One region of the Umezawaea sp. genome, then DNA from elsewhere that is predicted to be linked to it. Evidence: predicted binding sites of a transcription regulator. Region 1 holds the regulator's gene; the other holds the start of a gene.
What was found. The regulator HspR, encoded in region 1, represses chaperone genes until heat shock. The targets are predictions, from matches to a motif close to ANNTTGAGTNNNNNNNACTCAANNT.
Positions count from the first base shown of each region.

Region 2: a site for HspR is predicted at 8,206-8,230, ahead of lon (endopeptidase La). Genes of this name have one in related genera too.

Region 1 is NZ_DBNGPQ010000124.1:16,011-31,629, forward strand. It holds gene AC156L_RS27935 ((Fe-S)-binding protein) at 1-1,773, opposite strand, end outside; gene AC156L_RS27940 (hypothetical protein) at 2,046-2,174, shown strand; gene AC156L_RS27945 (TetR/AcrR family transcriptional regulator) at 2,171-2,776, shown strand; gene AC156L_RS27950 (hypothetical protein) at 2,773-3,357, shown strand; gene AC156L_RS27955 (DUF4097 family beta strand repeat-containing protein) at 3,437-4,306, shown strand; gene AC156L_RS27960 (substrate-binding and VWA domain-containing protein) at 4,540-6,663, shown strand; gene dnaK (molecular chaperone DnaK) at 6,832-8,700, shown strand; gene grpE (nucleotide exchange factor GrpE) at 8,697-9,320, shown strand; gene dnaJ (molecular chaperone DnaJ) at 9,347-10,531, shown strand; gene AC156L_RS27980 (heat shock protein transcriptional repressor HspR) at 10,528-10,965, shown strand; gene AC156L_RS27985 (FAD-binding oxidoreductase) at 11,728-12,831, opposite strand; gene AC156L_RS27990 (MarR family winged helix-turn-helix transcriptional regulator) at 13,288-13,749, shown strand; gene AC156L_RS27995 (MDR family MFS transporter) at 13,746-15,377, shown strand; gene AC156L_RS28000 (VOC family protein) at 15,438-15,619, opposite strand, start outside.
Region 2 is NZ_DBNGPQ010000171.1:2,443-18,061, reverse strand. It holds gene AC156L_RS38250 (epoxide hydrolase family protein) at 1-958, opposite strand, end outside; gene AC156L_RS38245 (FadR/GntR family transcriptional regulator) at 1,004-1,672, opposite strand; gene AC156L_RS38240 (MFS transporter) at 1,831-2,988, shown strand; gene AC156L_RS38235 (mycothione reductase) at 3,129-4,502, opposite strand; gene AC156L_RS38230 (YbhB/YbcL family Raf kinase inhibitor-like protein) at 4,572-5,102, opposite strand; gene AC156L_RS38225 (AMIN-like domain-containing (lipo)protein) at 5,264-5,743, shown strand; gene lon (endopeptidase La) at 5,816-8,191, opposite strand; gene AC156L_RS38215 (leucine-rich repeat domain-containing protein) at 8,292-9,068, shown strand; gene AC156L_RS38210 (SAM-dependent methyltransferase) at 9,143-9,937, shown strand; gene AC156L_RS38205 (hypothetical protein) at 10,215-10,964, shown strand; gene AC156L_RS38200 (CatB-related O-acetyltransferase) at 10,951-11,604, opposite strand; gene AC156L_RS38195 (alpha/beta hydrolase-fold protein) at 11,624-12,862, opposite strand; gene AC156L_RS38190 (TetR/AcrR family transcriptional regulator) at 12,938-13,510, shown strand; gene AC156L_RS38185 (hypothetical protein) at 13,522-13,905, shown strand; gene AC156L_RS38180 (helix-turn-helix domain-containing protein) at 13,883-14,617, opposite strand; gene AC156L_RS38175 (VOC family protein) at 14,695-15,114, shown strand; gene AC156L_RS38170 (alpha/beta hydrolase) at 15,111-15,619, opposite strand, start outside.

The sequences.
Region 1 (15,619 bases):
CAGCTTGTTGAGCAGCTGCGTGTGGTGCACGACCTCGTACTGGCCGCCCACCTGCGGGTACTCGTTGGCCAGCGTGTTGAAGCAGTGGGCGCAGGTGACGACGATCTTGCGCTTGCCCGGCTCGCGGCCCTCGAACACCGCGTTCAGGACCTCGACGTTCTGCTGGGCGAGCATCTGGAACAGGAACTCGTTGCCCGCCCGGCGGGCCGGGTCGCCGCTGCACGTCTCCTCGGGGCCGAGGACGGTGTACTGGACGCCCGCGGTGTGCAGCAGCTCGGCCACGGCGCGGGTGGTCTTCTTGGCGCGGTCCTCGAAGGCGCCCGCGCAGCCGACCCAGAAGAGGTACTCCGCGTCACCGAGGTCGCCGTCGAACACGGGGACCTCGAAGTCCAGGCCCTCGGTCCACGCCAGTCGGTCCTTGGAGTTCTGGCCCCACGGGTTGCCCTTGTTCTCCAGGTTCTTGAACATGCCGCCCAGCTCGGACGGGAAGTTCGACTCGATCAGCACCTGGTAGCGGCGCATGTCGACGATGTGGTCGACGTGCTCGATGTCGACGGGGCACTGCTCGACGCACGCGCCGCAGCTCGTGCAGGACCACAGGACCTCGGGGTCGATGACGCCCAGCTCGTCGGGGCCGCCGATCAGGGGCCGCTCGGCCTCGGCGAGCGCCAGGACGTTGATGGACTCCAGGCGCTTCTGGTAGTCGTCGCCGGTGATGCCGACCTCGTCGCCCGCCATGTCCTTGCGGCCGCCGGCGAGCAGGTACGGGGCCTTGGCGTAGGCGTGGTCGCGGAGCTGGGTGATCAGCAGCTTCGGGGACAGCGGCTTGCCGGTGTTCCACGCGGGGCACTGGGACTGGCAGCGGCCGCACTCGGTGCAGGTGCTGAAGTCCAGCAGACCCTTCCAGGTGAAGTCCTCGACCTTGCCGACGCCGAACACGTCGGTGTCGGGGTCGGCCTCCTCCAGGTCGAGGACCTTGCCGCCGCTCATCATCGGGCGCAGCGCGCCCAGCGCCACGCCGCCGTCGTCCTCGCGCTTGAAGTAGATGTTGAAGAACGCGCTGAAGCGGTGCCAGGCGACGCCCATCGTCAGGTTCTTGCCGACGACGACGAGCCAGATCATGCCGGACAGCAGCTTGGTGAACGCCATGATCGAGACCCAGTTGGGCTCGGCGGGCAGCAGGTTCGACAGCGGCGCGGTGACGAAGCTCGACCACAGCGGTGGGTTCTCGAACCCGCTGGCCTGCTTGAACGCCTTCACGCCGAGGATGCCGAGACCCTCGATGACCACGACCGCTTCGACGAAGTAGGCCGACTTGAAGCTCGACCCGGCGAAGCGGGACACGCGGTCGGCGCGCCGGGGGTGGTTGAGCTGGCGGATGACCGCGAGCGCCACGCCGCCGACGACCGTGCCGATGCCGAGCAGCTCGACCAGCAGCAGCCACGGCGCCCAGGTGCCGATGACGGGCCAGTGGAACGCGGGGTCGAACATCTCGCCGTAGGCCTCGAACAGCACGGCGGAGCCGATCAGGAAGCCCCACATCACCATCCAGTGCCAGGGCGCGACGCTGCGCACCTTGGCCATGCGGGTGTGCGCGACGAACTCGACGACCAGCGTCTTCAGGCGCGCGGTGAACGGACCCGTGCGCGTCGGGTCGGGCTGGCCGAGCCGGATGATCCGCACCATCCTGATCGCTCCGGACACGAACACGGCCCAGGCGACGACGCTCACGGCCACGCCGATGACGCCGAGGGTCAACTGCAGGGCTCCCATGTGGTGGCGGCCTTTCTCCAGAAGCACGTGGCTCGGAGATTACGCCTCATTACTCGCCGGTAACCACTTGGGCGTGGCCGGGGTCGCAGAAGTGTATCGATCAACACCCGAACCCGTGGGACGGATGTTCCACAGTTTCGGCCCGAGTGAGAAGCAAGCTGTCACAAACGTGCCGGCCCGGCCCGGCCTCCCCGCGTTGATCTCGCGCGCCCACCACCATCAACGCCGAGGAACCCGACGGCGCGTTCCCGCCCCGAGGCCCTGGAGCCCCCGTGATCACCACCGTCGTGCAGGCCACCCCCGCGGCCACCGCCTCCGGCGCGCGTGCGGCGCCCACTATGGTCGTCGGCCTCATGCTGGTCGGCGGCGTGATCACCATCGAGCCGGGGAGCGCGTCCTGAACGAGCAGGTGGACGGCAGGAGAGCCAGGGGCGAACGCCGCAGGCAGGCCATCCTGGAGGCGACCCTCCGGGTGATCGAGCGCGACGGCGTCGCGGGCGTGAGCCACCGGTCGGTCGCCCGCGAGGCCGGTGTGCCCACCACGTCCACGACCTACTACTTCGCCTCGCTGGACGACCTCCTCATCGCGACCCTGATGTGGTCGGCGGACACGCTCGCCGACGACGTCAGCGACCTGATCGTCCGGCTGGTCAACGCGCCGGACACCGACGTCGAGGAGGTGACCCGGCGGCTCGTCGACATGGTCGGCGCGAACCGCGGCCGCACGATGGCCGAGTACGAGCTGTACCTGCTGGCCGCCCGCCGCCCGGAGCTGCGGCCCGCCGCGCGCCGGTGGCTGGACCTGATCACCGAGGCCGCCCGGCCGTTCGACACGGACCCGGTGGCGTTCCGGGCGTTCCTCGCGGCCGTCGACGGTCTGCTGATGCAGGGCTTGATCGCCGACGAACCACCCGGCGTGGCCGACCTGGAACCGGTTGTGTCTTACCTGATACGTCCGCGACAGCACCTGGATCGCCTCCAGGGCGGGACAATGGGTGAATGAGGTTCGCCGGTCGTGAGTCGTGGCAGGTCGGGCACGGGACCAACCAGGCGGTGAACACCGCCCTGTTCCTGCGCGACACGCTCGCGCTCTCGGTCGACACGGTGCCGGAGCTGCCGGGCCTCGACCCGTCCGTGCCGGTGTTCGTCCCCCGCGGCGTCGACCGCGCCGGCATCACCGAGGAGTGGCTCGGGTGGTGGGCGGACGTCCTGGACCACGCCCGCGCCGAGACGCCCGTCGACGTCCGGTCGATCCCCACCAACGAGGACTCGACGTCCCTGCTGACCCGACCCGCCCTGCGAGCCGCGGTCCGGGCGCTTCGGGAACCCGCAGCGGCCTGGGAGGCGGGCCGCGCGCAGAGCCCCCGGCCGGGGGCTCTGCCCATCGGTGAGGTCGTTCGCGGCGTCGAGGTCCGGCTCGGCAGGCAGGTGCGGCCGTTCCGGCTGGTCATCACGTCGGTGCCGGTCCAGGGCCTGGTGTGGGAGCGGATGACGCCGACCCACGTGATCGCGTCGCAGCGGTACCTGTCGGACCCGGCTGGGTGCGCGCCCGCGTTGCGCGCGGTCGTCGAGGACCTCGCGTGAAGCGGTAGGGATAGCCCCCGTATGGAGCCGGGGGGCCACCCTCGTGTGCGCCGGGGGTCGTGCCCCTAGCGTGGTTCCCATGAGCGGACAGGTCGGCAAGGGGGTAGTGGTGGGGAAGCGAATCGCGTTGTTGGCCGTCGCGGCGGTGGCCACGACGATGAGCCTGTCGTCCTGCGTGAGGATCGCCCAGGAGAGCTCCTCGGACGACTACACGGTGAACGACCAGATCTCCACCGTGCAGATCGACAACGACGGCGGGGACGTGAAGGTCCGCTCCGTCGAGGGCGCGAGCGCCACCACGATCAAGCGAACCCTCCGCTACGGCAAGGCGGCCTCCAAGCCCAGCGGCCCCACGCACCAGGTCAACGGCAGCTCGCTCGTCCTCAACGGCTGCGGCAACGGCTGCGAGGCCTACTACGAGGTGGCCGTGCCGTCGAAGGAGACGACGGTCAAGGGCGAGGTCGGCTCGGGCGACCTCGAGGTGCAGGACCTCGCGTCGGTCGACGTGAACCTCGGCTCCGGCAACGCCACCCTGCGCGGCATCGCGGGGGCGGTGCGCGTCGACAACAGCTCCGGCGACCTCAGCGGCGACAACCTCGCGGGCGGCGTCACGGCCAAGATCGGCTCCGGCAACGTGAAGCTGACCGGTGTCACCGGCGCCGTCACCGTGGTCAACTCCTCCGGCGACATCCGGACCGAGCAGGTCGACGGCGACGTGGACGCGGACGCCAAGTCCGGCAGCGTGGTGGTCGAACTGGCCAAGGCGCACAACGTGAAGGCCAACGCGGGCAGCGGCGACATCACCGTGACGGTGCCGAACGCGGGCTACCGGGTCGCGGTCGACACGAGCAGCGGCGACAAGAAGGTCGGAGTGAAGGACGACCCCTCGGGGCAGTTCGAGCTGAACCTGACCGCGAGCAGCGGCGACATCACGCTCAACGCCGCCTGAGACCGCACGGCCGCCGCGGGTGCTCCGTCACGGGGCACCCGCTGCGGCCATTCGGGTGCACCGAGGTCACGACCTGGCGCGGTACTGGTTTGACCGGCCAGATGTGCCGATCATGGGAGCAGCCGCCGAAGGTGGGTGACGGCCCACGGGCCGCCGCGACACGGGTGAACACGGGGACGTTCCACCTCGCACCTCGGGGTTGTCCGGACCCTTGATCGAGAGGTTTGCCCACGATGCTGAACCCCGACGGCCCTCCCGCGGAGGCGTTCGCCTACCGGTTGGTCAAGCTGCGGGACGAGATCGGGCTGACCTCCGCGCAGCTCGCGGCGATGACCGACTACTCCGAGGCGGACCTGGAGCGCGCCACCAGCGGCCGCGAACTGCCGAGCTGGGAGCTGACCAGCGCCTACATCCGGGCGTGCGGCGACAACCCGGAGCAGTGGCGGCCGTGGTGGGACCACGCGAAGAAGACGGCGGGGCCCGTCGCCGCGGCTCCACCGCCCCCGAGCGGCCTGCGGTTCAGCACGGGCCCCGCGGTGCGCTGGGGCGTGGCCGCCGCGCTCGTCGTGCTGGTGGTGCTGGGGATCGTGCTGTGGCCCGAGTCCGGTGACGGCACCAGCTCGACGCCGCAGGTGGCCACGGCGCTGCCCGCCTGCTCGACGCCCACGGCGAGCCTCACGGTCGCCGCGTCGGTGGACAAGCCCAAGCAGATGGCCGAACTCGCCGCCGCCTACGGGGCGCACGAGGCGAACGGCCAGTGCGTCGAGGTCGACGTGACGTCCGTCGACTCCGGCACCGCCATGGCCGCCCTGGCACGGGGCTGGACCGAGGCCGACGGCCGCAGGCCCGACGTGTGGTCGCCCGCCGCGTCGGAGTGGCTGCCGCTGGCGCAGCAGCGGGCCACGCCGGAGACGAGGTCGCTGTTCCCGGACGGGAAGGCACCCGCGATCATGACCAGCCCGTCGATCATCGCGATGCCCGAGCCGATGGCCCGCGCGCTCGGCTGGCCCGAGGCCGGGATCGGCTGGGAGGACCTGGCCACGTGGGCGGGCGACCCGCACTTCTGGGCGAGCAAGGGCCACCCGGAGTGGGGCGCGTTCAAGCTCGGCAAGACGAACCCGACCTACTCCACGTCCGGCCTCCACGCCACGCTCGGCGCGCTGTTCTCGGCCAACGGCAGCATCCGCGAGGTGCGCCCGGAGGACGTGGACAAGGACGCGGTGGCGCAGCGGATGAAGGCGATCGAGCACTCCGTCGTGCACTACGGCAAGACCACCCTGACGTTCCTGTCGAACATGCGGCAGGCCGACGCGGAGGACGCGCTCTCCTACATCTCGGCGGTGACGATGTCGGAGAACTCCGTGATCGCCTACAACGCCGGGTACACCTGCGGTTCCTACAGCGACGACGAGGGCTGCTCCAAGACCGAGCCTCCCAAGACCAAGCTGGTCGCCGTCTACCCCGAGGAAGGCGTCCTGCACTCCGACCACCCGTTCATCAAGCTGAACGGGCTCGACCGGGCCAAGAGCGCCGTCGCCGACGACTTCCTGTCCTACCTGCACTCCGACGCCGTGCAGCGCCAGTTCGCCGAGTACGGGTTCCGCGACCACCAGCAGAAGCCGATCGACCTCGGCGGGTCCGCCTACGGGTGGCTGCCCGACGCGGAGATCAAACCGCTCGGCACGCCCACCAACGAGGTCGTCGCCAAGGTGCTGGCCAGCTGGGTGAAGCTCCGCAAGCCCACCAACGTGCTGGTGTGCATCGACTCCTCGCTGTCGATGGAGGAGAAGGTGCCCGGCACCGGTGCCACGAAGCTGGAGCTGGTGAAGCCCGCCATGCGGCAGCTCGCCGACGGGTTCACCGACTCCGACCGCGTGGGGCTGTGGAAGTTCTCCTCCGGCATCGGCGAGGGCGGCGCGGACTTCGTGCCGCTGGTGCCGATCGGGCCGATGGACGGCACCCGCAGGCAGGACATCGCGGCGAACATCGACGGGCTGACCGCGGACGGCGCGACGGGTCTGTACGACACGATCGACCGGGCCGTGGAGGTCGTGCGCGGCACCTACGACCCGAACTCGATCAACGCCGTCGTGCTGCTCACCGACGGGGTCAACGACAAGGCCCGCGGCATCCAGGCGCCCACCGAGCTGATCGACGTGATCAGGGGCAAGGACGCGTCGGGCGACAAGCCGGTCCGGGTGTTCACCATCGCCTACGGCAGCGAGCTCGACGCCAACAACAAGGCGGGCGCGGAGGCGCTGGCGACGATCTCGAAGGGGACCGGGGCGAAGAAGTACGACGCCAAGGACCCGACGACCATCACGAACGTGATCATCGACGTCCTGTCGAACTTCTGACCGGGGGGCGTGGCCCGGATCACTCCGATCGGGGAACAACACCGGTGGGTCGACCGTTGGACAGGCAGGAAGGTTGAGCCCGTTGGACTCAAGTCCGGCGGACCTGGCAAACTTGAGCCGGCAACGCTCAACGCAGTACCCACCAGCACGTACCACCAGGAGGAATTCATGGCGCGAGCAGTCGGCATCGACCTGGGGACGACCAACTCCGTCGTCGCGGTCCTGGAGGGCGGCGAGCCGACGGTGATCGCCAACTCCGAGGGTTCCCGCACCACCCCGTCCATCGTGGCCTTCGCGAAGAACGGCGAAGTCCTCGTCGGGCAGCCCGCCAAGAACCAGGCGGTCACCAACGTCGACCGCACCATCCGCTCGGTCAAGCGCCACATCGGCACCGACTGGAAGACCGAGCCGGTCGACGGCAAGGCCTACACGTCGCAGGAGATCTCCGCGCGCGTCCTGATGAAGCTGAAGCGCGACGCCGAGGCGTATCTGGGCGAGGAGATCACCGACGCGGTGATCACCGTGCCCGCGTACTTCGAGGACGCCCAGCGCCAGGCCACCAAGGAAGCGGGCCAGATCGCGGGCCTCAACGTCCTGCGCATCGTCAACGAGCCCACCTCCGCCGCCCTGGCCTACGGCCTGGACAAGGGCGAGAAGGAGCAGACGATCCTCGTCTTCGACCTCGGCGGCGGCACGTTCGACGTGTCCCTGCTGGAGCTGGGCGACGGCGTCGTCGAGGTCAAGGCGACCTCCGGTGACAACCACCTCGGCGGCGACGACTGGGACCAGCGCGTCGTCGACTGGCTGGTCGAGCGCTTCAAGTCCGCGAACGGCATCGACCTGACCAAGGACAAGATGGCGCTCCAGCGGATCCGCGAGGCCGCCGAGAAGGCGAAGATCGAGCTGTCCAGCTCGAACAACGCCAGCATCAACCTGCCCTACATCACGGTCGACTCGGACAAGAACCCGCTGTTCCTGGACGAGACGCTGTCCCGCGCCGAGTTCCAGCGCATCACGAACGACCTGCTGGAGCGCACCCGCGCGCCGTTCAACAACGTGATCAAGGACGCCGGCGTCTCCGTCGGCGACATCGACCACGTCGTGCTCGTGGGTGGTTCCACCCGCATGCCGTCCGTGGCCGAGCTGGTCAAGGAGCTGACCGGTGGCCGCGAGCCCAACAAGGGCGTGAACCCGGACGAGGTCGTCGCCGTCGGCGCCGCGCTCCAGGCCGGTGTCCTCAAGGGCGAGGTCAAGGACGTCCTGCTGCTCGACGTCACCCCGCTGTCCCTGGGCATCGAGACCAAGGGCGGCGTGATGACCAAGCTCATCGAGCGCAACACGACCATCCCGACCAAGCGGTCCGAGATCTTCACGACGGCGGACGACAACCAGCCTTCGGTGCAGATCCAGGTGTTCCAGGGTGAGCGCGACTTCGCCTCGGACAACAAGAAGCTCGGCATGTTCGAGCTGACCGGCCTGCCCCCGGCCCCCCGCGGTCTGCCGCAGATCGAGGTCACCTTCGACATCGACGCGAACGGCATCGTCCACGTCGGCGCCAAGGACCTCGGCACCGGCAAGGAGCAGAAGATGACGATCACCGGCGGCTCCGCGCTGCCGAAGGACGACATCGAGCGCATGGTCAAGGACGCCGAGGCCCACGCCGAGGAGGACAAGCGCCGCCGCGAGGAGGCCGAGGTCCGCAACCAGGCCGAGACCCTCGTCTACCAGACCGAGAAGGTCGTCAAGGAGAACGAGGACAAGCTCCCCGAGGACGTCAAGGAGAAGGTCAAGGCCGCCGTGGCCGAGACCAACGAGGCCCTCAAGGGCACCGACATCTCCGCCGTCCGCTCCGCGGTCGAGAAGCTCGCGACCGAGTCGCAGGCCATCGGCACCGCCCTCTACTCCAACACGGGCGCGGCGGCCCCCGGTGCCGAGGGCGCCGAGGGTGCTCCCGGCGCGGCGGGCGCGGGCACCGGGGCCAAGGGCGCTGACGACGTCGTGGACGCCGAGATCGTCGACGAGGACGAGAAGAAGTGACCCACCCACAGGACGAGCAGCCCGACCTGGTGAACGACCACCACCGCGTCGAGCCGGAAGCCGACGAGGCTGCCGAGCCCGTGCACGGCGAGGTGCTCGACGTCGAGTTCGAAGGCGGCAAGCACGCGGCGCCCGAGGTCCTCTTCGAGGAGGACCCGGCCGCCGAGTACAAGGCGCAGCTCGACGAGCGCACGGCCGACCTCCAGCGGTTGACGGCCGAGTACGCGAACTACCGCAAGCGCGTCGAGCGCGACCGGGAACTCGTCATCAGCAACGCCAAGGCGCAGGTGGCGGGCGAACTCCTGGCCGTCCTGGACGACGTCGAGAGGGCCGCCGCTCACGGCGACCTGACCGGTGCGTTCAAGGCCGTCGCGGACAAGCTCGTCGGCGCGCTCCAGCACACCGGGCTCGAAGCGTTCGGCCACGACGGCGAACCCTTCGACCCGTCGGTGCACGAGGCGGTGCAGCACGGCACGTCCCCGGACGTGGCGGGCCCCACCGTCAGCGCGGTCCTGCGTCGCGGCTACCGCTTCGGCGACCGCGTCCTGCGGCCCGCCCTCGTCGCGGTGACCGACTTCGAGGCCGGGGACGTGTCCGTGCCCGACCAGGCGCAGGACTAGGCACAAGGGGAAGGAGGAGACGTCCGGTGAGTGCTAGGGACTGGATCGAAAAGGACTTCTACCGCGAGCTGGGCGTCTCCTCCGACGCCTCCGCGGACGAGATCAAGCGGGCGTACCGGAAGCTGGCGCGGGAGATGCACCCCGACGCCAACCCCGGCGACGCCAAGGCCGAGGCGCGCTTCAAGGCCGTGTCCGAGGCGAACGGCGTGCTCTCGGACCCGGTCAAGCGCAAGCAGTACGACGAGGCCCGCAGGCTGTACGGCGGCGGAGGTGGTTTCGGCGGGGGCGGTTTCGGCGGCGGTCGCGGCGGCTTCGACGTGAACGACCTGTTCAACCGCGCCGGTGGAGCCGGGGCGCAGCCCGGCGCCGGAGGTCTCGGCGACCTGCTCGGCGGCCTGTTCAACCGCCGCGGCGGCGCCGGGTCCTCGGCCACCCGGCCGCGGCGCGGCGAGGACGTCGAGACCGACGTCCGCATCGACTTCACCGAGGCGGTCAAGGGCGCGACGGTGCCCATGCGCCTGTCCAGCCCGGCCGCCTGCGGCACCTGCAACGGGTCCGGCGCGCGGCCCGGCACCGTTCCGCACACCTGCGTCAACTGCGGTGGCGCGGGCCTGGTCACCCGCAGCCAGGGCGCGTTCGCGTTCAGCGAGCCGTGCCCCGACTGCCGGGGCACCGGCCGCATCATCGACGACCCGTGCCCCGAGTGCGGCGGCGAGGGCGTGAGCACCAAGACCCGCACGCTGACCATCAGGATCCCCGCGGGGGTCGACGACGGCCAGCGCATCCGCCTCGCGGGCCAGGGTGAACCGGGCCGCAACAACGGCCCCACCGGCGACCTGTTCGTGCGGGTCCACGTGAACCCGCACCCGTTCTTCGGCCGCTCCGGCAACGACCTCACGCTGGACGTGCCGGTGACGTTCGCCGAACTCGCCCTGGGCACGACGTTGACGGTGCCCACCCTCGAAGGCAAGGTGACCTTCAAGGTGCCCGCGGGCACCGCCAGCGGCCGCATCCTCCGGGCCAAGGGCAAGGGCATCGAGAAGCGCGACGGCAAGACCGGCGACCTGCTGGTCAAGCTGCTGGTCACCGTGCCGAACAACATGGACGCCCAGGCCAGGGAAGCCCTGGAGGCCTACGCCGCCGCCACCGCGCAGCACGACCCGCGGGCGGAGCTGAACGCACTGCTGGAGAGCAAGGGGAGGTCGGCGTGAACACCCCCGGTTTTCCCTTCCCGCCGGGCACGGACGAGGACACCCCGTTCTTCGTCATCTCGGTGGCGGCCCAGCTCTCCGGCCTGCACGCCCAGACCCTCCGCAGCTACGACCGGCTCGGCCTCGTGTCGCCGGGCCGGACGTCCGGCGGCGGCAGGCGGTACTCGATGCGCGACATCGTGCTGCTCCGCGAGGTCCAGCGCCTCTCCCAGGAGGACGGCGTCAACCTCGCGGGCATCAAGCGGATCATCGAACTGGAGAACGAGGTCGACGCCCTCCGCAACCGCCTGTCCGAACTGACCCAGGAGCTGGCGAACGCCCTGGCAGCGGCCGACCACGCCGCCGCGTCGGTCCACAAGACCTACCGCCGCGACCTCGTGCCGCTGCGCCACGAGACGGCGCTCGTGGTCTGGAAGCCCCAGCCCCGCAAGTGATCCGAGGCGTTCCGGCCGCTGCGCCGGGACCTCGTCGTCGACCACCGGGCTTTCTTCGTCGACAGGCGCCGCGGTGCCCTCCGCAGGTCGCCCTCACGGCCCCTGCTCACCGTCGTGATCGGTAGGTCGGCGGCCGGTGGTGGCGGGCCCGCTGGATGATCGGTCGAACCCGCCCTCGGAGGTTTCCACGGCCCCGCTAACCCCTGGGAATCGTGAAATTAGTTCACGGAACAACCCTCGGCCACACCCGTCGAACCCGCCCGTCGGCGACTCCGAGTAACACTCGATCTTGAGCAAGCCTCGACTTCCGACGGGGGATCCCCCCGAATTCCACTCTACCCACGAGGTCTGACAGTCTCGGGCTTTCGGTCACTGAAAACCCTTGCTGACCAGCGGCGACGCATTTTCCGAATTCGGCGTCGCACAAAAATGTCGGTGCCGATTGGTAGCGTTGAAATCAGGGTTCCCCCTGGGTGGGGTACGCCTTTGTCGAGGTGGACGAAGTGCGTGAAAGAAGTGGGATGAGCGCGGTCGGTGGACTTGTCGACAATTCAAGACTGTCGGACCACCGCGCTACCCTGTGAATCGGGGGCCCGTCATTCCGGGTGACCCCGTTCCGGTGCTGGGGTCGGCTTGACTCGCCCGAGTCAAGCCGACCGCGCGTGCTCGTGGTGCGGCCGCTCGTGGCCCCAGTGGTTCTCGCCGTCACCACGCGCTCCGGGTGCGGGCGGGCAGCCGGAGCGTCGAACGAACGCGAACCCGTCAGTCCAGGGTGAACGGGTCGTACTTGATGCGGTCCAGCGGTGTCCCCGCGACGAGCATGCGGGAGACGGTCGAGCGGATCATCGCGGGCGAGCCGCAGACGAGGACGTCGCGGTCCTCCCAGGCGCCGTAGCGGGTGACCACGTCGGCCAGCGTGCCCTGTTCGACGCCCCTGGCGCCGGGGTCCGACTCCAGCACCGGCACGACGGTCAGCCACGGGTTGGTCATGGCGATCCGCTGGAGGTTGTCCAGGTCGTACAGGTCCTCGCGGGTGCGACCGCCGACGAACAGGTGGACGCGGGGGTTCTCGCCCCACTGGGCCATTTCGTCGATGATCGCGTGCATCGGCGCGACGCCGGTGCCGCCCGCGACCATCAGGATGTCCTGCTTGGACGTCCGGTCGACACCGAGCCTGCCCATGGGCGGCCCGAGGCGCCACACATCGCCCGGCTGGGTGTGGCCGACGACGGAGCGGCTGACCCAGCCACCCTCCACCGATCTGATGTGGAACTCGATCGTGCCGTCCTCGCGCGGGGCGTTGGCGGGTGAGAAGTACCGCCACAGCCTGCCGCGCTGGGGTGTTTCGACGCTCAGGTACTGGCCCGCCCGGTAGGGCAGCGGGTGGTCGGGCTGGAGCCGCACGACGGCGAGGTCCCAGCTCACGCGCTGGTGCTCCAGCACCGTGGCGCGCCAGAAGGCCGGGCCGTCGTCGGCCGCCGCCGCTTCCTGCATGGACCGGGCCATGATCGTGTACGCCTCGGCCCACGCCATCTCGACCGCGGGGGTCCAGGCGGTGCCTGCGTACTTCTTCACGGCGGCCAGCAGCGCGGTGCCGACGGACTCGTAGTGGATCGACACGACACCGAACTTGCGGTGGTCACGACCCAGCTGGCGGAGGAACGGGATGAGGTCGTCCGGGCGGTCCACCATCTGCACGGTGTGCACGAGGGCGCGCAGCAGGCGGCTGCGCTGCACCTCCATGTTGGCCGGGAACATCTCGCGGGTGGAGGGCGAGAGGCTGAAGAGCATGCCGTAGAAGAACTTGGCGACTTCTTCGGCGCGCGGCTCCACCACCGCGAAGCTCTCCCGGATCATGCGCACCATCGCGGTGACGCCGGGAGGTGGTTCGCGGTGTGGCGGAGTAGGGATGGGACTAAGTACGGCGTTCGCTGTCATGATCCGGGCGCAGTCTCCACGTTCTTAGAGGCGCCAGCAAGGCGCACCGTCCACGTCAAGCATCCAACCCCGACGCGACGACATTAACCCTTCATCTGGCTGGTTGACTCCTTGATGCCACCTTTGAGTGCAGCTTGGTTACATAGCGTCGCACGAATACCGGCCAACGGTGGAACATTCTCCTTGGTGTGTACCTTGATCGCCCCTTGTCTCGCACCCGCCGACGTGCGTCGCCCGGTGTAGTCACCCGGCGTCCCGCCGGGGTCGGCCTCCTGAGACCCGGATTCCTCCTGTCGGGTGGTCCTCCACGTCACAGTCGAGAAGGTTGTATTGGACAACTATCTGGGCATATAGTTGTCATTGACAACTAATGAGGTGATGGACATGGGTCCGACCAGGGAGAGCTGCGTCGACGTCCTCCGAGGGCTGCACGCGGTGTTCCAGCTCAAGCACGTGATCACCACGAGGGTGTGGGAGGAGAGGGACCTCCACCCGGCGGCCGTCGGCCTGCTCGCCGAGCTGGCCCGCCGCGGCGAGTCCCGCGTGTCGGAGCTGGCGCAGGTGCACCTGGTCGACCCGTCCGTGGTGAGCAGGCAGGTCGCGCAGCTGGAGAAGGCGGGCCTGGTCGAACGCCGCGCCTGCCGGTCCGACGGCCGCGCCCAGCTCATCACCGCCACCTCCCGCGGCCTCGAAACCCTCGACGGCTGGCGCGAGGCCCAGGTCACCCTCGTCCAGGAGGCGCTCGCCGACTGGACCGAAGAAGACGTCCACGAGTTCGTGCGCCAGTTCGGCTTGTTCACCGACGACCTGCGTGCTCACCTGCTGGTCCCGGAGGCTGTTCGATGACAGACGCGACACCCATGACCCACCGCAAGATCCTGGAGGCCCTGTCCGGGATCCTGCTCGCGCTGCTGGTGGCGATCCTCAGCTCCACGATCGTCGCCAACGCGCTCCCGACGATCCTGGCCGACCTCAAGGGCAACCAGACCCAGTACACGTGGGTCATCACCTCGACCCTGCTGGCGTCGACGGCCACGACCCCGATCTGGGGCAAGCTGGCCGACCTGTTCAGCAAGAAGCTGCTGTTCCAGATCGCGATCACCATCTTCACGATCGGCTCGGTGCTCTCCGGGTTCGCCCAGGACATGGAGCAGCTCATCGGGTTCCGCGTCGTCCAGGGCCTCGGCATGGGCGGCGTGCAGGCCCTCGCGCAGGTCATCATCGGCGCGATGGTCAGCCCCCGCGAACGCGGTCGCTACAGCGGCTACACCGGCGCGGTCATGGCTGCGGCCACGGTCGGCGGCCCGCTGGTCGGCGGGTTCATCGTCGACACGCCGGGGCTCGGCTGGCGCTGGACGTTCTTCATCACCGTCCCGCTGGCGGTGCTGGCGCTCGGCGTGCTGGCGAAGACGTTGAAGCTGCCCACGGTCCGCAAGGACGTGAAGATCGACTACGCGGGCGCGTTCCTGATCACCGGTGGCGTCAGCCTGGTGCTGATGTGGGTGTCGTTCGCGGGCAGGGACTTCGGCTGGATCTCCCCGGAGACGCTCGCCTACCTCGCCGGTGCGGCGGCGGCGCTCGTGGCCGCCTACTTCGTGGAGCGCCGGGCCAGCTCGCCGGTCGTGCCGCTGCGGCTGTTCAAGCACCGCACGCTCTCGCTCGCCGTGCTCGGCAGCGTCGCCGTCGGCACCTCGATGTTCGGCGCCTCGGTGTTCCTCGGCCAGTACTTCCAGCTCTCCCGCGGCTTCTCGCCGACGAAGGCGGGCCTGCTCACGCTGCCGCTGGTGGCGGGGCTGACGATCGCGTCGACCATCTCCGGCCAGCTGATCTCGAAGTACGGGAAGTGGAAGAACTTCCTGGTGTCCGGCGCGGTCGTCCTGGTCGTCGGGCTCGGGCTGCTCGGCACGATCGACCACGAGACCAACCTGGTGCTGATGGGCGCCTACATGCTGCTGACCGGTGTCGGCCTCGGGCTGACGATGCAGAACCTGGTGCTGGCGGTCCAGAACGACGTCTCGATGGCGGACCTCGGCGCGGCCAGCTCCACGGTCACGTTCTTCCGCTCGCTCGGCGGCACGGCCGGTGTCGCGGTGCTCGGCTCGGTGCTCGCGAGCCAGGTCAGCACGAAGATCGCCGCCGGTCTGCCGCCCGGCACGCCCGCGGGCACGGGTGGCGGCACGCTGGACCTCGTCCACCTGCCCGGCCCGATCCAGGCGCTGGTGCGCGGGGCCTACGGCGACGCGATGGCGACGCTGTTCCTGATCGCGGCCGTCGCGGCCGTCGTCACGGTCGTCGCGGTCGTGATGATCAAGGAGGTGCCCCTGCGGACCTCGATGGACATCCCCCAGCCCGTGGTCGGCTCACCGACGGGTGAGGCACCTGTCCACCTGCCTGTGGATGCCGACCTGCGGAATGTGGATAACTCCACCCCCGGTGTGGACAACTCGCTACTACATGTGGGTGATCGGAGGTAGGGAGAGGCCAAGATGTGCCCTCCGCCGCGCGGCGCTCGCGGCGGAGGGCCTTTCGCGTCCTCAGGGCTTGGCGGCCTTCTCGGCGGCGCTGCGCTCGACGCAGAACTCGTTGCCCTCGGGATCGGCGAGCACGACCCAGCCGCGGCCGTCTGGCTTGCGCTGGTCGTCCACCAGGGTCGCGCCGATGCCGAGCAGGCGGTCGACCTCCTGGTCCCGCGTGGTGTCCGGCTGGAGGTCGAGGT
Region 2 (15,619 bases), on a different contig from region 1:
GCAGGGCGATCTCGGCGGGGAACACGGCCACGGCGGTCGGTGTCGTCGACACCTCCGTCGCGGTCCAGGACCTCGTCGCCTCCTTGTACAGCCGGGCGGACGAGCCCGCGGTGGCGGTGAGCCAGTAGACCATCACGTTGGTCAGCAGGAGGTCGCGGTCGACGGCCTCCTCCGGCACGTCCTCCGAGTCCGTCCACTCCTTGAACTTCTCGACGATCCACGCGAGCTGCCCGACGGGGGAGTCGGTGAGGCCGTAGGCGAGCGTCTGCGGCCTGGTGCCCTGGATCCGCTGGTAGCCCGACATGTCGTCGGCGAAGTGCTGGAGCATGCCGAGCCGGGCCCTGTCGTCGTCGGTCAGCCCGCTCAGGTCGTCACCGGGGAACGTCAGCACCATGTTCAGGTGCACGCCGACCACGTGCTCCGCGTCCACGATCCCGAGGTCGCGCGAGACCGCCGACCCCCAGTCACCGCCCTGCGCGCCGTAGCGCTCGTAGCCCAGCCGCGCCATCAGCTCCGCCCACGCGGTCGCGATGCGCCGCACGTCCCACCCCGTGTCGCGGGTCGGGCCGGAGAAGCCGTAGTTGGGCATGGAGGGGATGACGAGGTGGAAGTCGCGCGACAGCGGTTCGACCACGTCGAGGAACTCGACGACCGAGCCCGGCCAGCCGTGCGTGAGGACCAGCGGCAGCGCGTCGGCCCTGGCGGAGCGGACGTGCAGGAAGTGGATGTTCGCGCCGTCGATGGTCGTCGTGAACTGGGGGAAGGCGTTGAGCCGCGCTTCCCAGGCGCGCCAGTCGTAGCGCGTGCGCCAGTGCTCGACGAGGTCCTTCAGGTACGCGACGGGCACGCCGTCCGCCCAGCCGGTCCCGTCGGGTTCGGCGGGCCATCGGGTGTTCGCGAGCCGGGTGTGGAGGTCGTCGAGTTGCGACTGCGGGATCTGGATGCGATAGGGCTCCATGGGATCAACCATAGGATCGCCCGCGGACGGTTCCGGTCCGCGGCCTCACTCGCCGTGTCGTTGCAGGATGTCCTCCAGGAAACCGCTTGCCTCGGCCGCCGCTCGGACGGGGTCGCGGTCGCGCACGGCGTCCAGCAGCCCCGTGTGCGACACCGGCGGGTCGAGGTCCTCGTCCACGGTCGCCGTGATGCTCGCGCGGACGGTTTCGTTCAAGCCGCGGTACAGCTCGCTCAGCAGCGTGTTGTGCGACGCTTGGACGAGCAGTCCGTGGAAGGCGGCGTCGTGCTCGATCATCCGCTCCCAGTCCTTGGCCGCCACGGCCGCGTCGCGCTGCGCGAGCAGGGCTGTCAGCTTGCGCAGGTCGTCCTCGGTCCGGTGCGTCGCGGCCAGCCGCGCGCCCTCGACCTCCAGCGTGCGCCGCACCTGGAGGACCTCGCGCAGCTCGGTGCCGCACAGCCGCCGCACCGCTCCGGAGATCTCGCTCGTGGCGCGGACGAACGTGCCGTCCCCCTGCCGCACCTCCAGCAGTCCCGCGTGGGACAGCGCCCGAACGGCCTCGCGCACGGTGTTGCGCCCGACGCCGAGGGCCTGGACGAGCTCCGGCTCCGGCGGGATGCGGCGGCCGACGGGCCATTCGCCGCTGCTGATCGCACCTCTCATCTGGTCGATCACCTGATCGACGAGGCCCGCCCGCCGGGTAGTGGCCAATGGCACAGCAAAGTCCTTTCATCCGAACATCCCATGTCTGGGACAGTAGTCGGGTGACGATTCCGCGATCGATACCGTCGAGTGATAACACTGCCACCGATAGTGGTGTCTCCGCGACGGTTCGGGTACACGGAGTGGTTGAACCCGTAGGACGACGCCGACATGTGGCCGTCACCGGCGGCATCCTGTTGGCGGCAGGCGTCACCCTCGCGGCAGCCAACCTGCGACCCGCGGTCACCAGTCTCGCCTCGGTGCTGGGCGACGTCCGGGCCGGTCTCGGCGTCTCGGCGGCCTGGACGAGCCTGCTCACCGCCGTGCCCGTCCTCTGCTTCGGCGCCGCCGCCTTCGCCGCGCCGTGGGTGGGCAGGCGCCTCGGCCTCAAGCGGGCGGTCGGCTCGGCGCTCCTCGTGCTGACCCTCGGCCTGCTCCTGCGGGTGGTCGACGGCCCGCTCGTGGTGCTCGGCGGCACGTTCGTCGCCTGCGCGGGCATCGCCGTCTGCAACGTCCTCATCCCCGTCGTGGTGAAGGACTCGTTCCCCACGAGGATCGGGCCGATCACCGGGATCTACACCGCCGCGATGGCCGCGGGAGCGGGCGCCGGTGCCGCCCTGACCCCGCCGCTGGAGGCGTTCCTCGGGAGCTGGCGGCTGGCGGTCGGCGCGTGGGCGCTGCTGTCGCTGGCCGCGCTGCTGCTCTGGCTGGCCGGGTCCCGCCGCGGCGTGGCGGGCCGCGTCACGGGCCCGCCGCCCGGCCGCTCCCTGCTGCGCAGCCCGCTGGCGTGGGTCATGACGGTCTTCTTCGGCAGCCAGGCCCTGCTCGCCTACACGGTGATGGGCTGGCTCCCGGCGATCCTCGGCGACGCGGGCGTCGACCGCACCACGGCGGGCTTCCTGCTCGCCATCACCGTCGTCCTCGGCGTCCCGGTCAGCTTCGTCGTGCCACCGCTGGCCGCCCGCTGGCGCTCGCAGACCGGGATGGTGCTCGTCCTCGGCGCGCTGCTGCTGGCGGGAGTGCTGGGTCTCGCGTTCGCACCCGGCACCCTGACGGGCCTGTGGGTGCTGCTGGTCGGCCTCGGCATGGGCGGCATGTTCCCGCTGGCGATCGTGCTGGTCTCGCTGCGCTCGTCGACCACCGCGGACACCGCCCGGCTGTCGGCGATGACGCAGAGCATCGGCTACCTGATCGCGGCCACGGGCCCGTTCGCGTTCGGGCTGCTGCGCGACTCGACGGGCGCGTGGACGACCTCGATGCTCGTCCTGGCGGGCCTGGTCGTGCTGCTCACCGCGCTCGGTTCCATCGCGGGCCGTCCCCGCACCGTGTAGGACGGCTCCACGGGCGAGGAAGCGCACGGCGACGGCTCGCCGACCCCGACGAGGTCGTGCGTTCGCTCGGCAGCTGATCACGGCTGTCGCGGGTCCCGGCGGTCGCGACGGGCCATCGCGACCGCCCGGACGCCGTTCGACTAGTCCAGCGGCAGGTTCAGCAGGGCGTTCTCGACCAGTTCCGGCATGGCCGGGTGGATCCAGTACTGGCCCGCGGCCATCGTGCGGGCGTCCAGGCCGAAGCTCATGGCCTGGATGAGCGGCTGGATGACCGTCGGGGCCTGCGGACCGATGATGTGCGCGCCCAGGATCTGCCCGGTGGCCGGGTCGGCGAGGACCTTGGCGAAGCCGCTGTGGTCCTCCATCGCCCAGCCGTAGGCGATCGACGCGTACGCCTGCGTGCCCTTCACGTACCGGACGCCCTGCTCGACCGCCTGCTCCTCCGTGAGGCCGACGGAGGCGATCTGCGGGGACGAGAACACGGCCGACGGCACGAACCGGTGGTCCGACTTCCTCGGCGAGTCGGGGTGCAGCAGGTTGTGCCGCACGACCTTGCTCTCGTGGTTCGCGACGTGCTTGAGCTGGTACTCGGAGCTGATGTCGCCGAACGCGTAGATGCCGTCCACGACGGTCCGCTGGTACTCGTCCACGACGATCCGGCCGTCCGGGTGGGTGGTCACACCGGTCTGCGCGAGGTCGAGCAGGTCGGTGTTCGGGGTGCGGCCGACCGCGATCAGCAGCGCCTCGGCGTCCACGACCTCCGCGCCGTCCGGACCCTCCAGGTGCAGGCGGAGGCCGCCGTCGGTGCGCTCGGCGCGCACGGTCTTGCGCTGCAACCGCACGTCCCACCTGTCGGTGGCGAGCGAGGTGAAGCGCTCGGCGATCTCGTGGTCCTCGTGGCGCAGCAGCAGGTCCGAGCGGGCGATCATCGTGACCTTCACGCCGAACGACGAGAACACGTGCGCGAACTCGTTCGCGACGAACCCGCTGCCCAGGATGACCATGCTCTCGGGCAGCTCGTCGAGCCGCATCACGGTGTCGCTGGTGTGGTAGTCGACCGTGTCGAGGTCCACGACGTCCGGGATGACCGGCCTGCTGCCCGCGCCGATCGCGAACCGGTCGGCGGTGATGACCTCGCCGGTGCCGGTGTCGAGCGTCTTCGGGCCGACGAACCTCGCCGTGCCCTGGTAGACGGTCACGTTCGCGTTGTCCTCGGACCGCCAGCGCAGCCCGCCCGCCGAGATGGGGTCGATGCGGCCGAAGATCCGGTCCCGCACGTCCGGCCACCGCACGCCGTCCAGGTGCTCGTCGACACCGAACTTGGCGGCACCCGACGGGGTCGAGGCCACGTCCGCGGTGTGCACGAACATCTTCGTCGGGATGCAGCCGACGTTCAGGCAGGTGCCGCCGAACACGCCCTTCTCGACGATCGCGATCTGCTGGCCGGCGAACCGCTCGTCGGGGATCGAGTTCCCGGAGCCGCTGCCGATGATGACGAGGTCGAAGTGCCGCACGATGCCGTCCTGCCTGGTAGGTGGGGTTCCTACTCTCTCAAACGGGCAGGACGGCCGTGCGATTCCCGCTCAGGTTTGCTGGAAGACAGGGGTGAGGATCGCCCGCGCGAGCGTGTGGAACGCCAGGTTGAAGCTCACCACGGCGGGCGAGGCGTCGCCGTCGACGTCCAGCTCCTCCACGTCGACCGCGTGCACCACGAAGAAGTACCGGTGCGCCGGGTCGCCCTCCGGCGGGGCCGCGCCGCCGAACGCGCGCGTGCCGTAGTCCGAGCGGACGTGGAACGCGCCACCCGGCAGCGAGTCGTCCGACCCACCCGCGCCCGCGGGCAGTTCCGTCACCGACGCGGGCAGGTTCACCGCGACCCAGTGCCAGAACCCCGACGGCGTCGGCGCGTCCGGGTCGAAGCACGTCACCACGAAGCTCTTGGTCCCCTCGGGAAAACCGGACCAGCTCAACTGCGGAGAGGTGTTGCCGCCCGCGTGCACCTGCGCCTGCGGCAACGTCTCGCCGTCGCGCACGTCGGTCGACGTCACGCTGAACGAGGGCACCACCGGCAGCAGCGAGTAGGGATCGGGAGCAACGGGGCGCTCAAGGCTCATCGGGTCCTCCACGGGTGATCATCGGTCGATCCGAGCCTAGTGGGGGCACTCGGACGGCGCAGTTTCCCGTGTTCGCAACCACGGGGGCCGCCGAGCGTCTCTAATGGGGAAGCGCTCCTCGGGGCGGAGCGCTTTCCGGCCACACTTGGGGAGGGGTAGCCATGAGGACTCGTTTGCGCGCGGTAGTCGTGTTGTTCGCCGCTTTGACCGCTGTCGCGTCGGTGGTGTCCACGGCGTCCGCGTCACCGTCCACGCCGTTGCTGACCAACGTTCGAGTGGGGGCGCACGCCACGTACGACCGGATCGTGCTGGACTTCACCGGGCCGAAGCCGACGATCCCGTTCGCGCAGGTCGTGCCCGAGCTGACCTACGACGGGTCCGGCCTGCCGGTCAACCTGCCGGGCACCTACTTCTACCAGGTCGTGACGTGGCCGGGTGCCGCGCACGACGACAACGGCGACCCGACCTACACCGGTCCGCGGAAGTTCACGACCCCGCAGCTGTCCAACGTCCAGGCGTTCGCGATCACGGGCGACTTCGAGGGCCAGCTGACCGTGGGGCTCGGCTACCGCCGGGCCACCTGGCAGTCGGTCTCGGTCCTGGAGAACCCGACGCGGGTCGTCATCGACATCGGCGTCTGAGTCCTCGGACCCAGCCGTCGCACGAGGAAAGGCCCCGCTCGGATGACCGAGCGGGGCCTTTTCACGTCCGGACTACGCCGCGGCGGTCACCGCGGACGCCGCGGGCTCCAGGGCGTGGACCAGCACCTCGCGGACGTCCGCCACCAGGTGCACGGTCAGCGCCTCGCGGACCGACTCCGGCACGTCGTCCAGGTCGGGCTCGTTGCGCGCCGGGAGCAGCACGGTCGTGATGCCCGCCCGGTGCGCGGCCAGCAGCTTCTGCTTCACGCCACCGATCGGCAGCACGCGGCCGGTCAGCGACACCTCGCCGGTCATCGCCACGTCCGAGCGGACCGGCCTGCCCGAGAGCAGCGACGCGAGCGCGGTCGTCATCGTGACGCCCGCGCTCGGGCCGTCCTTCGGCACGGCACCGGCGGGCACGTGGACGTGGACGCCGCGGTCGGCCAGCGAGCCGACGCCGAAGCCCAGTTCGTCGTCGTGCGACCGCAGGTAGGACAGCGCGATCTGCGCCGACTCCTTCATCACGTCGCCCAGCTGCCCGGTCAGCGTGACGCCGCTCGCGCCGGAGTCCTTGGCCGCCAGCGACGCCTCGATGAACAGGACGTCGCCACCGGCACCCGTGACGGCCAGCCCCGTCGCAACGCCGGGGACCGAGGTGCGCTCGGCCGATTCCGGCGTGTGCTTCGGCTTGCCCAGGTAGCCGCGCAGGTCGGGCACCTCGACGCCGACCGGCAGCGCCTCCTCGTCCAGCGCGACCTTCGCCGTGACCTTGCGCAGGATGCGCGCGAGGCCGCGTTCGAGCTGCCGCACACCGGCCTCACGGGTGTACTCGCCCGCCAGCTTGCGCAGGGAGTCCTCCGAGATCGTGACCTCCTCGGGCGTCAGGCCGGCCTTCTCCAGCTGCCGGGGCAGCAGGTGGTCGCGGGCGATCGTGACCTTCTCGTCCTCGGTGTAGCCGTCGAGCTGCACGAGTTCCATGCGGTCGAGCAGCGGCGCGGGGATCGTGTCGAGCACGTTCGCCGTGGCCAGGAAGACCACGTCGGACAGGTCGAGGTCGACCTCCAGGTAGTGGTCGCGGAACGTGTGGTTCTGCGCCGGGTCGAGCACCTCCAGCAGCGCGGCCGTCGGGTCGCCCCGGTAGTCCGAGCCGACCTTGTCGATCTCGTCCAGCAGCACGACGGGGTTCATCGTGCCCGCCTCGGTGATGGCGCGGACGATCCGGCCGGGCAGCGCGCCGACGTACGTGCGGCGGTGGCCGCGGATCTCGGCCTCGTCGCGCACGCCGCCCAGCGCGACCCGGACGAACTCGCGGCCCATGGCCCGTGCGACGGACTCGCCGAGCGAGGTCTTGCCGACACCGGGAGGACCGACGAGGGCCAGCACGGCGCCGCTGCGCCGACCGCCCACGACGCCCATGCCGCGGTCGGTCCGCCTGCGGCGCACCGCCAGGTACTCGGTGATCCGCTCCTTCACGTCGTCCAGACCGGAGTGGTCGGCGTCGAGCACGGCCCGCGCGCCGCGGATGTCGTAGGCGTCGTCGGTGCGCTCGTTCCACGGCAGTTCCAGCACCGTGTCCAGCCACGTGCGGATCCAGCCGACCTCGGGGGACTGGTCGGACGTGCGCTCCAGCTTGTCCACCTCGGCGAGCGCGGCCTTGCGGACGTGCTCGGGCAGGTCGGCGCCCTCGACGCGGGCGCGGTAGTCCTGCTCCTCCGTCGCGGGCTTGCCGTCCAGCTCGGCCAGCTCCTTGCGGATCGCGGCGAGCTGCTGGCGCAGCAGGAACTCCCGCTGCTGCTTCTCCATGCCCTCCTTGACGTCCTTGCGGATCGTCTCGGCGACGTCCAGCTCCGCCAGGTACTCGCGGCCCCACTCCAGCAGCTTCTCCAGCCGCTCGTTGACGTCGCTCGTCTCCAGCAGCCAGACCTTCTGGTCCTCGGTCACGTAGGAGGCGTAGCCCGCGAGGTCGGCCAGCGCCGACGGTTCGTCCACCTGCTGCACGGAGTCGACGACCTGCCACGCGCCGCGCTGCTGGAGGATCGTGGTCACCAGCGCGCGGTACTCGCGGGCCAGCTCGGTGGTGCGGTCGTCGGCCTCGGGGATGTCGGCGACGGTCGCCTCCACCCACAGCGCCGCGCCCGGTCCGGTCGTCCCGGTGCCGATCCGCACGCGCTCGGTGCCGCGCACGACGGCCGCCCGCTCGCCGCCGGACAGCCTGCCGACCTGCTCGATCACGGCCAGCGTGCCGACCTTGGCGTACTTGCCGTCGAGCCGGGGCACCAGCAGCAGCTGCGCCTTGGCGCCGTTCTCGGCGGCGGCGGTGGCGGCCTCGACGGCGGCGCGGGCCTCGGCGTTGGCGTCCGCGCCGGAAAGCCGGACGGGAACGACCATGCCGGGGAGCACGACCACGTCGTCGAGGGGCAACACCGGAAGTGCCAGAGTCTTGCCCATCAAGTCACCCTCCAAAGTTGAGTCTGACTGGCTCAACCAAGTGGAGTCGGGGATTGTTTCCGCCGGGCGTTCGCTCTGAGCGAGCACCTAGGGTGTCGCAATGCAGAGCCTCGACCTGGACGGCCAAGGGCTGACCGAGTTCCCCGACCTCCCGCCGGACCTGTGGGAGCTCAGCGCCTACGACAACGACCTCACGGCGTTGCCGGACTCGCTCTGGGAGCTCGTCGAGCTCCGCTCGCTCAACGTCGCGGCGAACCGCGTCGGCGAGCTGTCGCCGAAGATCAGCGGGCTCACCACGCTGCACACCCTCGACCTCGGGCACAACGCCCTGACGGCGCTGCCGGATTCCCTCGGCGACCTGACCTCGCTCGACCGGTACCTCTACCTCGGCGACAACCGGCTCACGTCCGTGCCGGAGTCGCTGGGCGGTCTGGTGAAGCTGCGCTACCTCAACATCGCCGACAACCTGCTGACCTCGCTGCCGGAGAGCGTCGGCGGCCTGGCCGGCCTGCGCGAGCTCCGGCTCTACGGCAACCGGCTCGCGGCGCTGCCGGAGTCGATCGGCGACCTCACCCGGCTGCGGGAGCTGCACCTGCGCGGCAACCTGCTGACGGAGCTGCCGGGGTCCCTCGGCCGCCTGACCGACCTGCGCGAACTCAGCCTGCGCGACAACCACCTGACCGCGCTGCCCGTCGAGATCGGTGACCTCGCCGCGCTGCGGGTCCTCGACCTGCGGAACAACGCGCTGTCGACGCTGCCGGACGTGCTCGGCGGCCTGCCCGCGCTGGAGAAGCTCGACCTCCGCTGGAACAAGCGGCTCGCGATGCCGCTGTGGCTGCTCGACCTGGAACGGCGGGGCTGCGTCGTCCTCACCTGACCGCACCTGGACAGTTCCCGACGCGGCGGGGTTGGATCGAGTGTGATCGACATAGCATCGGTGGAGGGGCTGTCGTGGATCTGTGGGTGCCGTCCTCGGTCGACCTCACCCGACCGAGCGTCGCGAGGATGTACGACTACTTCCTCGGCGGCTCGCACAACTTCGCCGTCGACCGCGAGGCCGCCAAGGCCGTCGAGAAGATCTACCCCGGCATGGCGGGCGCCGCGCGCGCCAACCGCAACTTCCTCCGCCGCGCCGTCCGCTACCTGTCCGACCAGGGCGTCGACCAGTTCCTCGACCTCGGTTCGGGCATCCCCACGGTCGGCAACGTCCACGAGATCGCCCAGCAGACCAACCCCGGCGCCCGCGTCGTCTACGTCGACGTGGAACCGGTCGCCGTCGCCCACAGCATCGCCATGCTGGCGGAGGAGCAGCACGCCGTGGCCGTGCGCGCCGACCTGCGCGACCCCGACGAGGTGCTGGCCACCCCGGAAGTTCGCGAGGTGCTGGACCTCGACCGCCCGCTCGCGGTCCTGCTCTCCGCGGTCCTGCACTTCGTGCCCGACGGCGACCACCCGCACGCCGCCGTCGCCCGCTACCGCGACGCCGTGTGCTCCGGCAGCTACGTGGCGATCTCCCACGGCAGCCTGGACGGCGTCACGCAGGACGGCGTCACCAGCGGCGAACGCGTGCAGGCCGTCTACCAGCGCTCCGACGCCCGTCTGGTCCTGCGCTCCGCCGCCGACATCGCCTGCTTCTTCGACGGCCTCGACCTGGTCGACCCCGGCGTCGTGCTGCTGCCGGAGTGGCGTTCCGACTCCGACGACGCGTACATCAGCGCGTACGTCGGGGTGGGCCGCAAGCCGTGACCGACCCTGTGCCGCTGACCCGCGTACGCCCATTCGAGTCTCATGTGGACTCGAAAGAGTGAGTGGCGCGCCAAGGGGATAACGCTGCGTGCGGGAGCTTCGACGGAACGGGCGACCGGAACACCGGTGCGCTCAGGTTGGAGGCACTCCCATGACGCAACCGCCCGCAGGTCCTCCCGATCCCCCGCCCCCGTACGGGCCGCGACAGCCCCAGTGGGGCGGCCCGCCTCCGGGAGTCCCGCACGGCCCGCCTCCGGGCCGGTGCGTTCCGCCACCCGTGCCGCCGCGGCCGAAGACCAAGCGGTGGCCGTGGGTCGTCGTCGGTGTCGTCACCCTGCTCGTGGTGATCAGCGTGGCCAACGGCGGTGAGCGGTCGGGGCAGGAACCGGGCGCCGCGGCGTCGTCCGCCGCCGCCGAACTCGCGAAGGCCCCGGCCACCTCGGCCAAGCCCAAGCCCACGACCACGACGGGCCGGACGACGACCACCACGACCAAGCCCCCACCGCCACCGCCACCGCCACCGACTGTCTACACCGGACAGGGCGACGACGTGGTCGCGCTGGACCGGCCCAGCGGCATCAAGATCGTGAAGTTCGAGTGCCCCGCCTGTTCGAGCAACACCACGCTCAAGTCGGACGGCTTCGAATCCCTGCTGGTCAACGAGATCGGCGCCTACAGCGGTCTGCGGTGGATGGACATCAGGGACGGCAGCCGCACCACCACCCTGACCGTCGGCGCGCAGGGCGCGTGGACGTTGACCGTCGGCGGGCTCGACCTGGCGCCCCTGGTCGAGGGCGTGGCGTCGGGCAGCGGCGACTCGGTGGTCTTCCTCGCCGCGGGCGCGACCAAGGCGAAGGTCGGCAACGTGGGCGACGGCAACTTCGCCGTCCACGTCGCGTCCCTCAAGACGAGCAGGATCGACCTCGCGGTCAACACCATCGGTGGCTACGAGGGCACCGTGCCGCTGGCGGGTCCGGCGATCGTCCAGGTCACGTCGAGCGGGGACTGGTCGATCACCCCGTCATGAGCCCGTTGGCCCGCGCGATCCCGCCGATGTCCGCCGGTGTGCCCGACATGATCGTCCGCACGTGCTCGGTCACCAGGTCGACCGGCCAGTCCCACCACGCCGCCCTCAGCAGCAGGTCGACCTCCTCGGCCGAGTACCGGGCCTTCACCGGCTTCGCCGGGTTGCCGCCCACGATCGTGTAAGGCGGCACGTCGGCCACCACGACCGCGCCGCTGGCGATGATCGCGCCGTGCCCGATGGTCACGCCGGGCATGATCATCGAGCGGTAGCCGAACCACACGTCGTGGCCGACGGTCGTGTCGCCCTTCGACGGGTTGGCCAGCATGAGGTCCACGGTGGACTCCGCCCAGTCGCCGCCGAAGATCGTGAACGGGAACGTGGAGACGCCGGTGGTCAGGTGGTTGGCGCCCGCCATGATGAACGTGGTGCCCGCGGCGATGGCGCAGTACTTGCCGATGACGAGCTTCTCCTCGCCGTAGGAGTAGAGGACGTTGCGGTGTTCGAACCGCGTCGCGTCGTCCGGGTCGTCGTAGTAGCTGTAGTCGCCGACCTCGATGGTCGGGGAGGTGATCAGCGGCTTGAGCAGCACGACCCTCGGGTGGTCCGGCAGCGGGTAGAGCTGGTCCGGGCTCGGGGCGATGGGCACGGAGGGTCCTCTCTCAGGCGGGCAGCAGGGCGCGGAGGCCGCGGACGAGGCTGCGGCGGAACGTGGCGAAGTCGTGGCCGCCGGGCGCCTCGTGGTAGTCGACGGGGTAACCCTTGGCGCGCAGCACGGTGCGCAGGTGGCGGTTGGCGGCGCGCTGGTCGACGCCGGGGGACAGGGGGCTGGAGCCGGTCTCCAGCGTGCCCACGTCGACCCAGAAGCGCAGGGGCAGCAGGGGCGCGTCGGCGTACTGGCGGGTCAGCCACTCGGGCTCGGAGTCCTTGCCCCAGCCCGTGCCGTCGTAGCCCCACCAGTGCGAGCCGGAGCACGACAGCACGGCCTCGAACACGTCGGGACGGGTCAGCGCGGCGTGGGCGGCGGCCAGTCCGCCGAGGCTGTTGCCCGCGACCACGGCGCGGTCGGCGACGGCGTGCAGCGAGCGCACGAACGGGACGACGCGGTCGGCGAGCAGGGTGGCGAAGGCGGGGTCGCAGGCCAACTCGGCCATGCGGGCGGCCATCCCGCCGGTGTTGTGCACCATCGCCACGACGGCGGGCGCGATCTCGCGGCCGGTCAGGTTGTCGAGCGCGGCGGGCAGGTCGGCGACCAGCGGCCAGCACTCGCCGTCGAGCAGCACCACCAGCGGGTACGTCTCGGACGGCCGGTAGCCGGGAGGGGTGTAGACGGTGACGGCGCGGCCGTCGAGCCGGTGCTCGGTGAGCGCGCCGCGCTCGCCCTCTGGGGTGTCGAACCAGTCGAGCGGCTCGGCGTCGGGCAGGACCAGCACGGAGTCCCAGTGCTCCGGGGCGGCCGTCCGCTCACCCGCGACCACCGCCATCTGCGGGAACAGCCTGCGGGGGTTCACCGGGTCGGCGAACATCCGGGCGCGCGCCGCGAGCATGAGCCGCCCCAGTTCGGCCAGGTCGTCGCGGTCGGCGTCGGGGAACGGGTCGTCGACCAGGAACTGGTAGCAGGTGACCACGTCGGACGGGACCACGGCGGCGAGGTGCCACACGTCCGTGCCCGGCACCCGCCGCATCGGGTGCGACAGCGCGTTCGGGTCGTCGAACACCTGCGCCCGCACCGACACCTGCCGCTCCGGACCGATCCACACGAACGTCACCCGAACCCTGCCGCCGTCGACGCGCTCGACCAGCGGCCCACCGGATCCGACCAGGTCGGCGCGCAGCCGTTCGGTGGCGGCCACCGGGTCCCGCTCGGCGTCGGCGGCGAACTCGGCCAGGCGATCCACCACGACGAACTCCTCCCTAATGCAACAAAAGTTGCGTTATTGTCTCCACGTCCGCCCCGACGACGCAACTGGATTCCGATGAGCACCCGACCCGGAGGCCGTTCGGCCCGCGTCCGCGACGCGGTGCTGGCCGCGACCTACGCCGAACTGGCCGAGCACGGCTACCCGGCGCTCACCGTCGACGCCGTCGCCGCCCGCGCGGGCGTCCACAAGACCACCGTCTACCGGCGCTGGGGCAGCGTCGACGTGCTCCTCGCCGACGCGCTCGACCACACCCGCGACACGCCGTGGCCGCTGCCCGACACCGGCAGCGCCGAGGGCGACCTGATCGCCATCACCACCGAGGTCGCCGAGGCCTTCGCGCACGGCCTGGTGCCGACGGCGGTCGTGGCCGCCGCGTTCCAGTCACCGCGCGCCGCCGACGCCCTCCGGGACTTCTACGCCGCCCGCCAGGCCCGAGCCGCCCTGGTCGTCGTCCGCGCGGTCGAGCGGGGCGAACTCCCCGCGGGCGTCGACCCGGTCGAGGTGGTGCGCACGGCCTGCGCGCCCCTCTGCTACCGCGTGCTCGTCACGCGCGAACCCGTGGACGCCGCCGTCGCCGAACGCGCGGCCCGCGCCGCGCTGGCCGCCGCCCGCGCGGGCGTGATCTAGCATCCCGAACCGTGGACAAGACGCGATTCGGGTGCTGGCTGGTCGTCGCCGTCGCCGTGGTGCAGACGATCTCGACCCTGCTGTCCCCGCTCGCGGCGGAGCTCGTCGCCACCGCCGTGCTGTTCAACGCGGCCGCGGGCTTCTCCACGTTCCTGCTGCTGCGCCGCCCGGACCGCAACCGCTGGCCGCTCGTGCTGTGGACCGCGGGCTTCTTCGGCTGGCACGTCACCGGTCTGGTGACCATGGCCGGCCTCGTGTCCACCGACCTGGACGCCGCGTTCCTCATCGCCTCGCAGCGGGAGCTGTCGATCGCCTACCAGGTCGTCCTCGCCACGCTGGCGGGCTTCGCCGTGCACATCCTGCTGCCCCGGCCTAGCGCGGCCCGGCGGCGCTGAGCAGCAGCACCCCCGCTTCCGGGTCCTCGCCCGGCCGCAGCAGCGAGAACGTCCACGGCGTGCCGTCGACGCTCGTCGTCGTGGTGCGGAACGCCCGCACGGACCGGCACTCCCACCAGCACGCCAGCTCGGGCCGCCGCGCCGCGAACCGGGCGAGCAGGTCACGGGTGCGCGGGTCGTCCGGGTGGCGGTCGGCGTGCATGCGGAACTGGCGGAACACGTCCTGCGCCAGCGGTTCCCACCCCGGCACCCGGTCGCGCACGGCGGGGTCGGTGAGCAGCAGCACGAGGTTGCGCTCCGGCAGCCGCCACAGGTCCAGGTACGCCGGGTTGGCCGTGACCAGGTCGAACCGCCGGTCCACCGCCGCCGCGGGGCCGGGCCAGGCGTCCACGAGCGGCGTCAGGACCGCCGAGAGGTCGACGTCCTGGTCCACCACCGGCCGCAGCCCGGCCAGCGCCAGCACGTGGCCGTGCGAGTCCCGGTCCAGCCGCAGCGCGCGCGACACGGCGTCGAGCACCTGCCGGGAGGTGTCCACCCGGCCCTGCTCCAGCCACGTGTACCAGGCCAGGCCCACACCGGACAGCGCCGCGACCTCCTCCCGCCGCAGGCCGGGGGTGCGGCGGCGGGAACCACCCGCCAGCCCCACGTCCGACGGTGCCAGCCACTCGCGGTGGGCGCGGAGGAACGCGCCCAGCTCCTGTTTGCTCGCCACGACCCGAGCCTATGACCACCGGTAACCCCATGAACCGCTGTCTCGTCCCGTGGACGCGGAGGTCGCAGGCTGGTGCCATGACCGATCAGCTCTGGCGCCGCGACCCCGACTCGTCCACCCGCACCACCCCCCGCCCGTACATCCGCGCGTTCGTGCCGCGCGGTGGGCTCGACGACGCGATCTCCTTCTACGAGCGCCTCCAGGGGGTGCGGGTCGACCTGCGCACCCCGTACCCGGAGAAGGGCCTGGACATCGCCACCGTGGGCGCGTTCCTGCTGGTGGAAGGTACGGAGGAGATCCTCGAACCGTTCCGCGCGACGCACGGGACGCTGCTCGTCGCCGACCTCGACGTGTACGAGGAGCGGCTGGTGGAGCAGGGCGCGGAGGTCCTGGACGCGCGGATCGACGTGCCGACCGGGGCCGGGCTCACGGCCCGGCACCCGGACGGGACGATCGTCGAGTACGTCCACCACCGGCCCCAGCCGCACGAGCGCTAGCGCTCCAGGAACTCGTCGACCAGCTCGAACGCCCGGCCGCGCACGGGTTCGGCCGACAGGAACAGGTCGTGCATCCCGCCGGGGACGGCCAGCGACGTGACCTGTCGGCCGAGCTTCGGAGCCCAGCGCTCGATGTGCTCCACGTCCAGGACGGTGTCCGTGACCATCGCGCGCTCGGAGAACGCCTTCGCGTGCAGGTGGCTGGCGTCCGAGCGCAGCACCAGCGCGGGCACGCCCACGTCGAGGCCCGCGTGGAGCCGGAAGTGGGCCAGGCGCACGGCCCGCAGCCAGCCCGCGTGCACCGGGAAGGCCTCGATCGGCTTCCACGTGAGGTCGAAGTCCCACTCGCCGTGGTGGTCGCGGTGGATGCTCTCGCCGTACACCGGGCCCAGGCCCGGCTTGAGGACGAGCTCGGGGGAGAGGCGCCCGACCCCGCGCACGACGGCGGTGCCGACCGTCCGCATGATCCACGGCTCGGCCAGGTCGAACCACGGGCTGTTCAGCA